2 linked regions of the Pelobacter seleniigenes DSM 18267 genome follow. The protein of the gene in region 2 interacts with the protein of the main gene of each other region in a pairwise test. Links are inferred from orthologs where the notes say so. Each region holds a gene or a part of one and is shown on either strand. Other genes may lie near its edges.

Region 1 (4,827 bases), on a different replicon or contig from region 2:
TTTGACCCGCAAGGGGATCAAGGCCCAAGAGGAAGAAATTGAAATCAATGCCCGCTCGCGAAGTGCAGTTTTAAGAGCGATTGAACGTTGCTGATCACCCCACGGGGTCAGTTTATGGAAAAGGGGGTCAGAATGCCACAGGCACTGCCACAATCAGTTGTCAGAATAAACGATTTTTCTTTTCAGCGGCCTCGGCTGTTTCCGGTCTTTGTGGCCATCGTCCTGGTGTCACTGCTGGCCTTGTTGTTTGTCTGGTCGAGAATTCATGCCATCAATCTTGAATACGATATCTCCAGTCTGGAACGGGACATTCGGGCGCAACAGCAGCAGATCAAGGAATTGAGGCTGGAAACCGCCTTTTTATCAAGAGACGAACGGATCGAAAAACTGGCGCGAACCAAATTGGGCCTGCGCTATCCAGCTCCCGGGCAGGTCATCAGGGTCGAATGATATGGCGTTGACGGAAAGTGGAATTCAGCTGCGCATCCGCATTTTTGGGGTGGCATTTATCCTGGCATTCCTGGTGATTGCCGGGCGCGCCTGTTTTCTGCAGATCGTCCATGCCCCGGAACTTCAAGAACGGGCCGAACAACAACGTCAACAGGTGGTCAAACTGGCGCCGGAGCGGGGGAGCATTTATGATCGCAACGGCGATCCCCTGGCGGTGAGCCTGGCTGCCGAGTCGCTCTATGCCGATCCCAAGCTGGTCAAGAATCCGCAGGAGACGGCTACCAAGCTGGCCAAGCTGTTGGACAGTAACGAATCGGAACTGGTTCGACTGCTGTCGGAAAAGAAACGTTTTGTCTGGTTGCAGCGCAAATTGGATCCGCAGCTGGCCAAGCAGGTCCGGGAGCTGAAACTGGCCGGACTGCATTTTGTTCCGGAGCGCAAGCGTTATTACCCGCAGGCGAGTACTGCAGCGCACGTTCTTGGTTTTACCGGGCTGGATCCGAAAGGGCTTGAGGGGATCGAGCTTGAATACGATGGCGTGCTGCAGGGGGAGCCGGGCATGCTGGTCTCCTCCCGCGATGCCCGTGGTCGCGGCCTGGCTTCGGAAGGGCAGCTGGTGCAGGGCGGGAAGCCCGGCAATAACCTGTTTCTGACCCTCGACCGTTCCCTGCAGTTTGTGGCCGAAAAGGAGTTGGACCGGGCGGTGCGCGAATCCGGAGCGATCGGCGGAACCGTGATTATGCTCGAGCCGGCCAGCGGCAGGATTCTGGCCCTGGCGAGCCAGCCTGACTACAACCCCAATATGCCGGGGAAGTATCGCCCTGCAGCCCGGCGTAATCGGGCTGTTTGCGATGTTTTCGAGCCCGGCTCCGCGTTTAAGCCGATTATCCTGGCCAGCGCTCTGGAAGAGGGGGTGATTCATCCCGGGCAGCAGATTTATTGTGAAAAAGGGCGTTATTCGGTCGGCGGGAAAATTATCCGTGACCACAACAAAAGGTATACCAACCTGACCATTGAAAAAATTCTCAAGGTCAGCAGCAATATCGGCTTTGCCAAAATCGGCAAGGCCCTGGAACGGGAGCGGGCCTATTCTTATATCCGTGATTTCGGTTTCGGGGAACCAACCGGCGTCGATCTGCCCGGCGAGGTTAGCGGCCTGTTGAAAAAGCCGTCACGCTGGTTCGAAATCGACCTGGCGGCGATTTCTTTCGGTCAGGCGATCAGCGTCACTCCGATTCAGCTGGCGGCGGCCACCGCGGCGATTGCCAACGGTGGCCTGTTGATGAAGCCGTATCTAGTGGAAAAGATTACCGATGCCGATGGCCAGGTGATCCGCCAGCAGCTGCCGGAAGTGCGGCGGCGGGTGATTTCGGAAGAGACCGCCCGTGAAGTGCGCAGGATGATGGTGAGCGTGACCGAGCCCGGCGGGACCGGGACCAGGGCGGCGATTCCCGGCTACGAAGTCGCCGGCAAAACCGGCACGGCCCAAAAGGTCGACCCGGTTGCCGGTGGCTATTCCATCGATAAGAGCGTCTCTTCCTTTATCGGCTTTGTCCCGGCGGATAATCCGGCGATTGTCATGCTGGTCTCGGTCGACGAGCCGAAAGGGACCGATTACGGTGGCGTCATTGCCGCCCCGGTATTTGCGCATATCGCCAGCCAGGCTTTGAACCACCTCAATGTCTTGCCGAAGGGGTCGGTAGAGAATCTGGCTCAGGGCGAGCAGGATGTGGAGCCGCTGCCCGATCTTGCGCCGCTGCTGCCGGATGTCGCCGATAATGACGGACTACGGATGCCGAACTTTTACGGCATGAGCTATCGGCAGGTTCTGCGAACCATGGCCGAACTGAAACTGAATTTGAAATTATCCGGGAGCGGGCAGGCCGTCAATCAGTTCCCCGCACCCGGTAAAACCATCCCGTACGGGAAAGAAGCCTGGGTCAAGTTTGGGGCCTGAGCCAGAGAACCATCGACAAGGACAGCATATGACTTTGGAAAAATTACTGAGCGCTGTTCAACCATCGGCTGTTAACGGCCCAATGGACCAGTCTGTCTCCGGCCTGGCCTATGATTCCCGTCGGGTGGAGCCGGGATACCTGTTTTTTGCCCTGCCCGGTGTCAAAGTCGACGGTTTCGAGTTTATCCCCCAGGCGCTACAAAACGGAGCGACGGTCATTATCGCTGAACGCGAATGGCCGGATCTGCCCGCCGGGTGCTGCGCGGTGACGGTTACCGATGCGCGCCTGGCCATGGCCAAAATGAGTGCGGTTTTCTATGCCCAGCCGAGTTGCGGGGTGCCGGTCATCGGTGTCACCGGGACCAATGGAAAAACCACCATTACCTATCTTCTGGAAGCGATTCTTAAACAGGGTGGCTACCGGCCGGCGGTTTTCGGAACCATTGACTATCGTTATGCCGAGCAGCGCCACAGCTCGTCACATACCACGCCCGAGTCCCTTGAGCTGATTCGCATGATGAGGGAATTTCGCGATTTGGGAGCCGATGCCTTTATTCTCGAGGCCTCCTCTCATGCCCTGGAACAGCATCGGGTCGATGGTATTGAATTCGATGCGGCGGTTTTTACTAATCTGACCGCCGAACATCTCGACTACCATCATAATCTGGAAAATTATTTCGCCAGTAAAAAACGGCTCTTTACCGAATTGCTGGGCAGTGGCAAGGCGCTTATCAACGCTGACGATTCCTTTGGCGCGCGGCTGTTACAAGAAGATTGTTCCCGTTTCGCTTACGGCCGACAGGCCGATGCAGACTTGCACCCGCTGGACATCACCGTGGACCGCAATGGGATTCACGGAGTGTTTGCCGGCCGGCATGGCCAAGTGGCGGTGAACAGTGCCCTGATCGGCGATTTTAACGTCAGCAATCTGCTTGCCGCAGTGGCAGCCGCACAGGAGCTGGGGATCCCCAATCCGGTGATTGAGCGCGGAATTGAAGCGATGTCCCAGGTTCCCGGCCGGGTCGAAGTTGTGGCTAACGACAAAGGGGTGCTGGCGCTGGTGGATTACGCCCATACCGGCGATGCTCTGGAGCAGGTCCTCAAGACCCTGCAGACCTTGGAGCATAAGCGGCTGATTACTGTGGTCGGCTGTGGTGGTGATCGCGACCCGTCCAAACGCCCGGTCATGGCGCAGGCTGCGGTTGGTTATTCCGATGTCGCGATCTTTACCTCGGACAATCCCCGGACCGAAGATCCGCTGAAAATTCTCGAACAAATCAAAGCGGGAGCGGTTGCCGCCGGCAGTGTCGAGTTGTCGCGGGACGAAGCAATGGCGGGAACGCGCGGTTTTGTGATGATCCCGGAGCGGCGCCCTGCGATTGAATTTGCCTGTCGGCTTGCTGCCGCCGGGGACCTGCTGCTGGTTGCCGGCAAGGGGCATGAGGATTATCAGATCCTTGGTACCACCAAGATCCATTTTGATGACCGTGAAGAGCTGAAGCGGGCTTTCGACGTCCCTGAACAGCCCGAGTCTGGAGGAGCCTGAGATGTTCGATCTCGAGCGGATAGCCCGGATCACCGGAGGGGTGTGGTCAGGAAAGAAGGGTCCCTGCAGTTTGAGCGGGGTCTCCACAGATAGCCGCAATATGGTTCCCGGAGCGCTGTTCGTGCCGTTACGGGGAGAGCACTTTGACGGACATGATTACCTGAGCCAGGCGGTCAAAAACGGCGCGGCGGCCTGTTTGAGCGAAGAAGTGGTCGAAGGGCTCAGCGTCCCCGTGGTGCGGGTTGCGAATACCCTCACCGCGCTTGGCGATATTGCCGCGGCTTGGCGCCTGCAGTTGCGTGGCCCGTTGGTGGCGGTGACCGGTTCGGCTGGCAAAACCACCACCAAGGAAATGCTTGCGAGCATTATGGGGCGGCTCGGCCCGGGGTTGAAGACCGCAGGCAACTTCAACAACCTGATCGGCCTGCCGCTGACCCTGTTACGGTTGACCGAGCAGGATCAGTGGGCGGTAATCGAAATGGGCACCAGTGCGCTGGGGGAAATCGAACGGTTGACCGCGATTGCCCAGCCCTCCATGGGGATCATTACCAATATCGGCCCGGCGCATCTGGAAACCCTACACGGACTGGACGGTGTTTCCCGCGCCAAGGGCGAATTGTTTGCCGGGCTGCAGGGCGGAACCGCCATCATTAATCTGGACGATTCCCGGGTGGCCGGGTTACCGGTGGCCAATGGCGTGAAAAAACTGACCTACGGACTGTCTGCGGCGGCTGATGTGCGAGCTGCAGATATTACGGTGGATGCGGCCGCGGTCAGTTTTGAGCTGCAGTTCAAAGGTCAGCGGCAGCTGATTCATCTGCCCGTCCCGGGGCGGCATAACGTTCATAATGCCCTGGCGGCTGCTGCGGCGGCT
Region 2 (7,913 bases):
GACGACGCAGGTATTACTTGAGATTGTCGAGATCATGGGCCGTGTTATGACAGTTTCCGCACAACGGGAATTTGGCGTGAATTCCCGGCGCATGCGGGGTACCATGACAATCACTGCATTGCGGGGTGGTCTGATGCTTGTCCTGGTGGCATTCGACACAGTTGAGACTGTGATGTTTGGTTTTGGTTGCCATGAGCTGATCATAGGCATTGCTATGGCAGGCCGCGCAGAGAGTGCTCGGGGTTGATTCCGGGTAAGCCAGGACAGTCGGAGCGTGAGCCGCATGGCAGGTCGCACAGTCGGCCTGGGCCATCTCTGTGGAATGCGGGTCGTGACAGGACGTACAGGCGGGAATTTCACCATGTTTTTCGGCATGGCAGAAGTTGCATGAAAACTCGCTGTGACGACTGGGGTTGGCCTCCATTTGCGCATTTTGTTCGCTGTGGCAGGTCAGACATTCGGCTTTCAATTCTCCGCTGAGGTTGATCTGGAGCGGCTGGTGCGGGTTATGACAATTGCTGCATTCCGCCAGGGCATAATGATCACTCCCCTCATGACATTGGCTGCACGCCGGAATGTTGTTGGCGCTGGCCGGTCGGTGACCGCTGTGGCAGTCGAGACAGTCCACCTGCTTTTTGTGGGCAGCACCGGCGTCAGCGATTTGTTGTGATTCAACCTCATGACATTTGCCGCAGTCGTCAACGGAAAGGGTCGGGGCTGCAGCAACCGGATGGCCAAAGCCGAATAGCAGGGCTGAGCTTAGAATGAACAGGGGCAGGCAGCGATTTTTCATTTCAAAGTCACCTCCAGGTTGGGAATATGGCAATTTGGCAGCTTAGTATTTTTGCTGCATCACAGTTGACATGGTCCTTCAGGGGGAGGTGGCCAAAAAACAGAAATAGCAATCACCCCGGCCCTCGAATAAATGAAAAATTATTGTTATCTGCAAGAAACAAACCAAGGAGGATTGAGAAAAATATCAATGATATTAGTATATTGAATCCATGATAATGGAGTTTTTCTGAGTGTTTTCCCGGTAACTATGGATATGGCCAGATCGGACCTGGTAAAATCCCCAGAGAGAGAGTTATTTTTTCAGGTATGATTAGTGTTGGATTGATTGTCGGGCGGTGGGTTATTGTCCTGCCATGGTTGTGATGAGATGGGGGTAACCACAATTCGATTTCATTGGCAAGGTTGTCCTTTGTTCTTGTGCTCTTCTGACCCTTAGATCTGTGGGGCTATAGCAAGCCGGCACAATCTGGAGGTGTGATCTTTTACCGATTGTGTTGCTCTTTTTACTACGGTCTTTGCGGATAAAAAGATGAACAAGTTTGCAATAATCGCTGACGATCAAACCGGGGCAGGCGATTCCGGCGTGCACTTTGCCCTGGCTGGCAAGCCGCTGGCTTTGATTCTGGATTTTGCGGCTATGGAGGGGGAGTTAGCCGCCTTCAACAGGGTTGTTATCTCGACCGACAGCAGGTTTCTGGATGGTGTGGCTGCGGCCAGGCAGGTCGAGACGGTTGTTAAACGTTGCCTTGCGGCCGGTTTTAACAAATTTTTCAAGAAGATCGATTCAACCATGCGTGGCAATACCGGCAGCGAGATCACGGCAATGCTTGCTGCGACTCAATGCACTGCCGCCTTGATTTGCCCGGCAATTCCAAAACAAGGGCGGATCTGTCGCAATGCCGAGATCCTGGTTAATGGTCTGCCTCTGGCTGAATCCGCCATGGGACAGGATCCGTTTCATCCCCTGACGACTTCGGCCATTGCCGAGTTGCTCGGCCGGCAAAGCAATTTACCCAGTTGTCACCTCTCGCTGGCGGATGTTCGCGGCAGCGTAGAAGCATTACTTGCCAAAGTGGATAGTGCTCTGGCCCGCGGTTGTCGTTTGCTCATTGCTGACGCGGTGGAGCAAAACGACTTGCACAAATTGGCCGAACTGCTGGCAATTAAGACTGAATTGTTGCCGGTTGGAGCGGCGGGATTGGCTGAGGCGATCTCGGCGCAGGAAATAAGCGCGGGCTGCATAGCGGATTGCGCGGAACAAGCCGAAGGACGAATGCTGGCAGTGGTCGGCAGTTTGACGGATATCTCCAGAACTCAGGCAGATATTGCCGGCACCAGCGGAGCTTTTCAGGTGCTTGAGTTTGATGCTGTTGCTGGCCGGGCCGACCTGGACAGGGAAATAAATCGTTTAATCGCTGAAATTCAGAACGCCCCGCGAAAACATCTGTTGTTGCGGACTCAACGCCCGAATGGCAAGGAAGGCCAGACGACAGTGGACGGAGAACTGGTTGCCGAACTGCTGGGGCAGGTCGCCCGGGCAATCTGTCTGCAAGGGGCCTGTCGCATTGTCTTCGCAACCGGGGGGAGTACCAGTATGGGGGTCGCGAAAGCGTTGGGAATCAATGCCGTGACCATTGAAAGAGAGTTGTTGCCGGGGGTTGTGCTCGGCTCCTGTCGCGCTCCGGGAATGCAGGTGCGTTGGTTTATTACCAAATCCGGCGGCTTCGGCCATGGCCGAACCTTGCAAGAGTTGGCGGAGTGTTTTGTACTGCAGACTGAGGATAAAAATAACCATGAGTAGCAGACCCAGATTGGGAATTACCATGGGTGATCCCGCCGGGATCGGCCCGGAAATTATTGTCAAGGCCCTGAGTGAAAAACGGATTTATGATCTGTGCGCACCGATCGTGATCGGTCATCCGGACATTCTCCAACTGGCCGTTTCTGACGTGGTTAAGGCCGACCTGCAGATCAATGTCATCACTGCGGTGGAACAGGCTCGTGGAACCTTTGGCACCATTGATGTCTTGCCGGTAGGTCGCCTTGAGCTGGCTGAATTTGTTTACGGCAAGCTCAGCGCTCAGTGTGGCGAAGCAGCTTTTCGTGCGGTGGAAACGGTTATCCACCTGGCCCTGGCTGGGAAACTGGACGGCACGGTCACTGCGCCGTTAAACAAAGAAGCGATGAATCTGGCCGGCCATCACTATGACGGGCATACTGAAATCTACGGGAAACTGACCGGAACCGACAAATATTCGATGATGCTTGCCGATGGGGATCTGCGGGTCGTTCATGTGACTACCCATATGCCCCTGGTCAAGGTTAGCGAACAGCTCACCATTGAACGGATTCTTGATGTCATTCGCCTCGGGCATAACGCCTGCCGCCAGCTCGGTTTTGCCAAGCCGCGGATCGGCGTCGCTGGATTCAATCCCCATGCCGGGGAAAATGGTCTGTTCGGTCATGAAGAACAGACAGCTATCGCTCCGGCGATTGAGACGGCCCGTAAGGAGGGGATCGATGCCCAGGGACCGTTTCCACCAGACACGGTTTTTTGCAAGGCTGCCGGCGGCGGTTTTGAACTGGTCGTTGCCATGTATCATGATCAGGGGCACATCCCGCTGAAAATGAAGAGTTTCATTTACGACGACAAAACCAAAACCTGGTCCGGGATGACTGGGGTCAATGTGACCCTCGGCTTGCCCATTGTCCGTGCTTCGGTCGATCACGGGACTGCTTTTGAAAATGCCGGAAAAAATATCGCCAGCGCCCAGAGTATGATCAATGCGATCGAATATGGAGCCATGATGGCCAGAGGGCGCCAAGCTGAGAATTCAGCTTAACCAGGTGTCTTAAAATATTTTCTTAATTGAAAGCCTGGTTCCCTGGTAGGGCATAACTAAGATCTTTTAGATCTTTTTTTGTGCCGACTATTTGGGGCGTTCTGATCGCTCGGTGGCCCGGCCATTGGTCAAGGGTTGGATGTGATCCCGATTGGTTATAAGGTACGCTCCGTTTCTGTACCGCTTTGCTGATAATGTCCCTCCGCTTGTGATTAACTTCTGACAGTTCATCATTTTTTCTGTTAAAATCACCGTTTGCAAGTTCGTCCAACAGAGCTGAATGCTGTTTATGAAATGAAAAGAGACCAGTTGTGAAACGTCGAAAAAAGTCTAAAAAAGTTAACCGGTTTCCTATAAAGAGAGTGCTCCTTTTCGGGACAATGGTTTTTCTCCTGGTTGCCGTTGTCTACACTCTTTACCTCGATTATTCCGTCCGCTCTCGGTTTGAAGGTAAGCGCTGGAAAATACCGGCCAAGGTCTATGCCCGGGATCTGGAGCTTTACCCGGGCCAAGCTTTGAGCAAAGCGGCTATGAACGCCGAGCTGGCGCTGCTCGGTTACAAAGATACTGCTGAGCCGCAGGCTCCGGGAACCTTTCACTGGCAAAACCGGACCCTGGATCTGGTGCTGCGCCCCTTTACTTTTGGGGATGGTTTTCGTGATCAAATAAGTTTGCGCGTGACTTTTGCCGATAGCCGGGTGCAGACCCTGGAACAGAGTGCCACGGGGAAGGATCTCAGCCTGGTGCGTCTGGATCCCCCGTTGATCGGCGGGATTTATCCAGGGAAGAACGAAGACCGGCTGCTGGTGAAATTGGCAGAGGTCTCCCCCTATGTGATCAACGGATTGCTTTCCGCCGAAGACCGGCGTTTTTATTCCCATCACGGCATTGACCTGCGCGGCATCGCCCGGGCGTTGATCTCAACCCTCAGTGGCGATGGGGTTCAGGGAGGCAGTACCCTGACCCAGCAGCTGGTCAAAAATTTTTACCTGAGCCCTGAACGCACCCTGCGCCGTAAATTCACTGAAATGGTGATGGCCCTGTTGCTGGAGCTGCATTACGATAAACAGGAGATCCTCGAAACCTATCTGAACGAGGTCTACCTTGGTCAGGATGGCAATCGCAGTATCAACGGGATCGGCCTGGCCAGCAGGTATTTTTTCAACAAACCGGCTAGCCAGCTGGATCCGGCCGAAGCGGCTTTGCTGGTGGGAATGCTCAAAGGGCCATCCTATTACAATCCCCGCACTCATCCCGAACGAGCGTTGGCCCGGCGCAATCTGGTTCTGGAGCAGATGGCGGAAGAAGGGTATCTCAGCCCGCAACAGCTCTCCGCTGCGCAAGCGGAACCTCTCGGGGTGATTGAGCGACCACCGCGGGGAACCTCGCCTTACCCGGCTTTTCTAGCGCTGGTGCATCGGCAGTTGCGGCAAAATTATCGTGAAGAGGACCTTCGCTCGGAAGGGCTGCAAATCTTTACCACCCTCGATCCGCAGGTTCAGCATGCGGCAGAAAGCGCACTCAGCCAATCCCTCAAACAGTTGGAAAAAGACCGGGGCATGCCGGCGGAGGTGCTGGAGGGCGCGGTGCTGGTGACCAGTGCCCAGAATGCCGAGGTCGAGGCCGTGGTGGGGGGGCGTGATCCTCGCTTTAAAGGGTTCAATCGGGCGCTGGATGCGTTGCGCCCCATCGGTTCGCTGATCAAGCCCATCGTTTATCTGACCGCACTGGAACAGCCGCAAAAATACACTCTGGCCACCCAATTGGATGACAGCCCTCTGCTCCTTGAGCAGCCGGGGACGGCGGACTGGGCTCCGGAAAACTATGATCACCAGTTTCACGGGGAGGTTCCCCTGTTGACCGCGCTGGCGGATTCCTACAACGTCGCGACGGCGCGGCTGGGGCTGGAGCTTGGGGTCGACAGGGTTATGACCAATCTGCAACGGCTCGGACTCAGTCGGGACCTGCCCGAATTTGCGGCCAGTTTGCTTGGTGCCAACAGCCTGTCCCCCCTGGAAGTGACCCAGGTTTATCAAACCCTGGCTGGTGGCGGGTTTCTCACCCCGTTGCGGGCCATTCGGGAAATCCTGACCGCCAATGGCGAGCCGTTGCAGCGTTATCCACTGGACGTTAAACAGGTGGTCGATCAGGATGCCGTTTATCTGACCACCGCAGCCATGCAGGAAGTGGTACGCCGGGGAACCGGCAAGGGGCTCTCCGCCTATCTGCCGGAAAACCTGGCTGTCGCCGGGAAAACCGGAACTACCGATGATTTTCGCGACAGCTGGTTTGCCGGGATGACCGGCAACCGGGTGGCGGTGGTCTGGGTCGGCCGGGATGATAATCAACCGACCGGCCTGACCGGCGCGAGCGGAGCGCTGACGATCTGGGGTAAGATGATGGCGCAGCTGAGCAACGAACCGTTGCTGTTGGCGGAGCCGGATAATATCGAGCAGGTCTGGATCGATCCGGATTCGGGGCTGCTCAGTGCAGAAGGCTGCCGCAATGCTGTTCAGCTGCCATTTATAAGCGGATCCGCACCCACGGAGTCGGCCCCCTGTGGCCCGAACTCGGTCGGCGGATCGATCAAAGGCTGGTTTAAGAGGTTATTTGGAAAATGAAAGAAATGCGCTGTACTATCGTTGTTTGCTTGCTTCTGCTGATGTCTGGATGTACGGTCATGACCTCCGCCCCCTCGCGGAATCCGGCGGTGACCGCCCTCCTTGAAAAGGCCGAAGTGCAAACCTCTGCCGGGCAATTGAATCAGGCCGACGCCTCGCTGGAACGAGCCCTGCGGATCGAGCCCCGCAACCCGGTCCTGTGGCAGCAGTTGGCGCGGCTCAGATTTGAGCAGGGATTATTTTCCCAGGCCGAAAACCTGGCCCGTAAATCCAATTCCCTGGCGGCTGGTAACCGGCCGTTGCGCAAGGAAAACTGGAACATCATTGCCCAGGCGCGACAGGCTCTTGGTGATGTGCAGGGGGCGCAACAGGCCTGGGACAGGGCGGCTCGGGAATGAGCGCTGGAGCCGTTAAGAATTTTGCAAAAGTAAGGATGTTGTTGTGGATCTCAATGTAATCAATCAGGTTTTCAGCCTATTGCTGATGATGGCGGTGGGCGCACTGCTCAGAAAAAGAAAAATTGTCAATGACGCTGTGCTCAAGGGGTTTTCCGAAACCCTGATGTTTGTCACCCTCCCTTTCATGATCCTTTATTCCTTCAACTTTTCCTTTTCCAGGGACATGCTTGCCAATGGCATCGTCATGTTTTGCTATTCCGTTGCTGCGCATCTCTTTCTGATCCTGCTCAGCCAATTGCTGTACTGGAAGTTTGATGCATCGAAAAAGTACATTTTCCATTTCTCCACGGTTTTTTCCAACTGTGGTTTTATCGGTTTCCCGCTGATCTTCGCCCTGTACGGTAAAATCGGGGTTTTCTATACGTCGATCTTCGTGATCGCCTTCAACCTGTTTGCCTTCACCTATGGCATCATGCTCTTTACCGGCCGAAGCAGTATGAAAAATATGCTGAAAAGCTTGGTCAATCCGCCACTGATCGCCACTTTTCTGGGCCTTCTGATCTTTCTGTTTTCCATTAAATTGCCGAGTCCGATTCTGAACACTCTGGAAACGGTCGGCAGCATGACCACTGTGCTGTCCATGTTCATCATCGGGGCAATGCTGGCCGATGTCAGCCTGAAAGAGGTGTTCAAAGGCCTCGATGTCTATTATCTCAGCCTGATAAAATTGATTGTTGCGCCATTCCTCTGTTATTTGCTGTTTGTCCCCTTTACCACTGACACTCAGGTGCTTGCCATTGCGGTGATTCTGGTCGCCATGCCGACGGCGTCACTGGGCGGGGTTTTTGCCGAAAAGTTCAATGGTAACCGGGCGGCTATATCCCGCTGTACCTTTCTGACCACGGTGCTTTCCATGCTGACCATTCCCCTGGTGGTTTCCGCTTTATAAGAGTTCTTGTCTGAGCGGCGGTTGATTGTTTTTGGGTCGTGATCAACCTCTCCGAAACCTGCCCCTTGCCTCACGCATACCAGCGAAGATTGGGCTGGCCACCTCTTTAGGGAAGGCTTCGGGGAGTTTGGATCTTCAAATTCATCTTCAGCATCTTTAACACCAGACTTGAAATTCCTCAGACCCTGTCCCATTGCAATACCAATCTGCGCGAAAAGTTTTTTTGCGCAAATTTTCAACTTAAAAAAGACAGAATTTTATAAAATTTCTACCCACTTTCTTCATTGTTTTTGAGTAGAAAAGTGGA

Evidence for each region.
Region 1: the proteins of mrcB (region 2) and N909_RS0117520 interact in binary tests that used the Escherichia coli proteins (3 or more experiments, as listed by UniProt). The link is inferred for Pelobacter seleniigenes DSM 18267 from one-to-one orthologs.

What each region holds. Positions count from the first base shown.
Region 1 is NZ_JOMG01000004.1:117,516-122,342, forward strand. What follows is about bases 1-2,929. They hold N909_RS0117520 (penicillin-binding protein), read left to right. Parts: upstream 1-451; coding sequence 452-2,407; downstream 2,408-2,929. Other genes in these bases: rsmH (16S rRNA (cytosine(1402)-N(4))-methyltransferase RsmH), read left to right, coding at 1-94; ftsL (cell division protein FtsL), read left to right, coding at 133-450; N909_RS0117525 (UDP-N-acetylmuramoyl-L-alanyl-D-glutamate--2,6-diaminopimelate ligase), read left to right, coding at 2,436-2,929. Also shown: more of N909_RS0117525, read left to right, coding at 2,930-3,953; N909_RS0117530 (UDP-N-acetylmuramoyl-tripeptide--D-alanyl-D-alanine ligase), read left to right, coding at 3,955-4,827. UniProt on the Escherichia coli protein: Essential cell division protein that catalyzes cross-linking of the peptidoglycan cell wall at the division septum. Required for localization of FtsN.
Region 2 is NZ_JOMG01000002.1:1,150,263-1,158,175, reverse strand. The notes cover bases 3,637-6,638. They hold mrcB (penicillin-binding protein 1B), read left to right. Parts: upstream 3,637-4,018; coding sequence 4,019-6,259; downstream 6,260-6,638. Other genes in these bases: N909_RS0107975 (tetratricopeptide repeat protein), read left to right, coding at 6,319-6,638; pdxA (4-hydroxythreonine-4-phosphate dehydrogenase PdxA), read left to right, coding at 3,637-3,638. Outside these bases: N909_RS0107995 (cytochrome c3 family protein), read right to left, coding at 14-793; N909_RS0107990 (four-carbon acid sugar kinase family protein), read left to right, coding at 1,325-2,596; more of pdxA, read left to right, coding at 2,589-3,636; more of N909_RS0107975, read left to right, coding at 6,639-6,657; N909_RS0107970 (AEC family transporter), read left to right, coding at 6,701-7,606. UniProt on the Escherichia coli protein: Cell wall formation. Synthesis of cross-linked peptidoglycan from the lipid intermediates.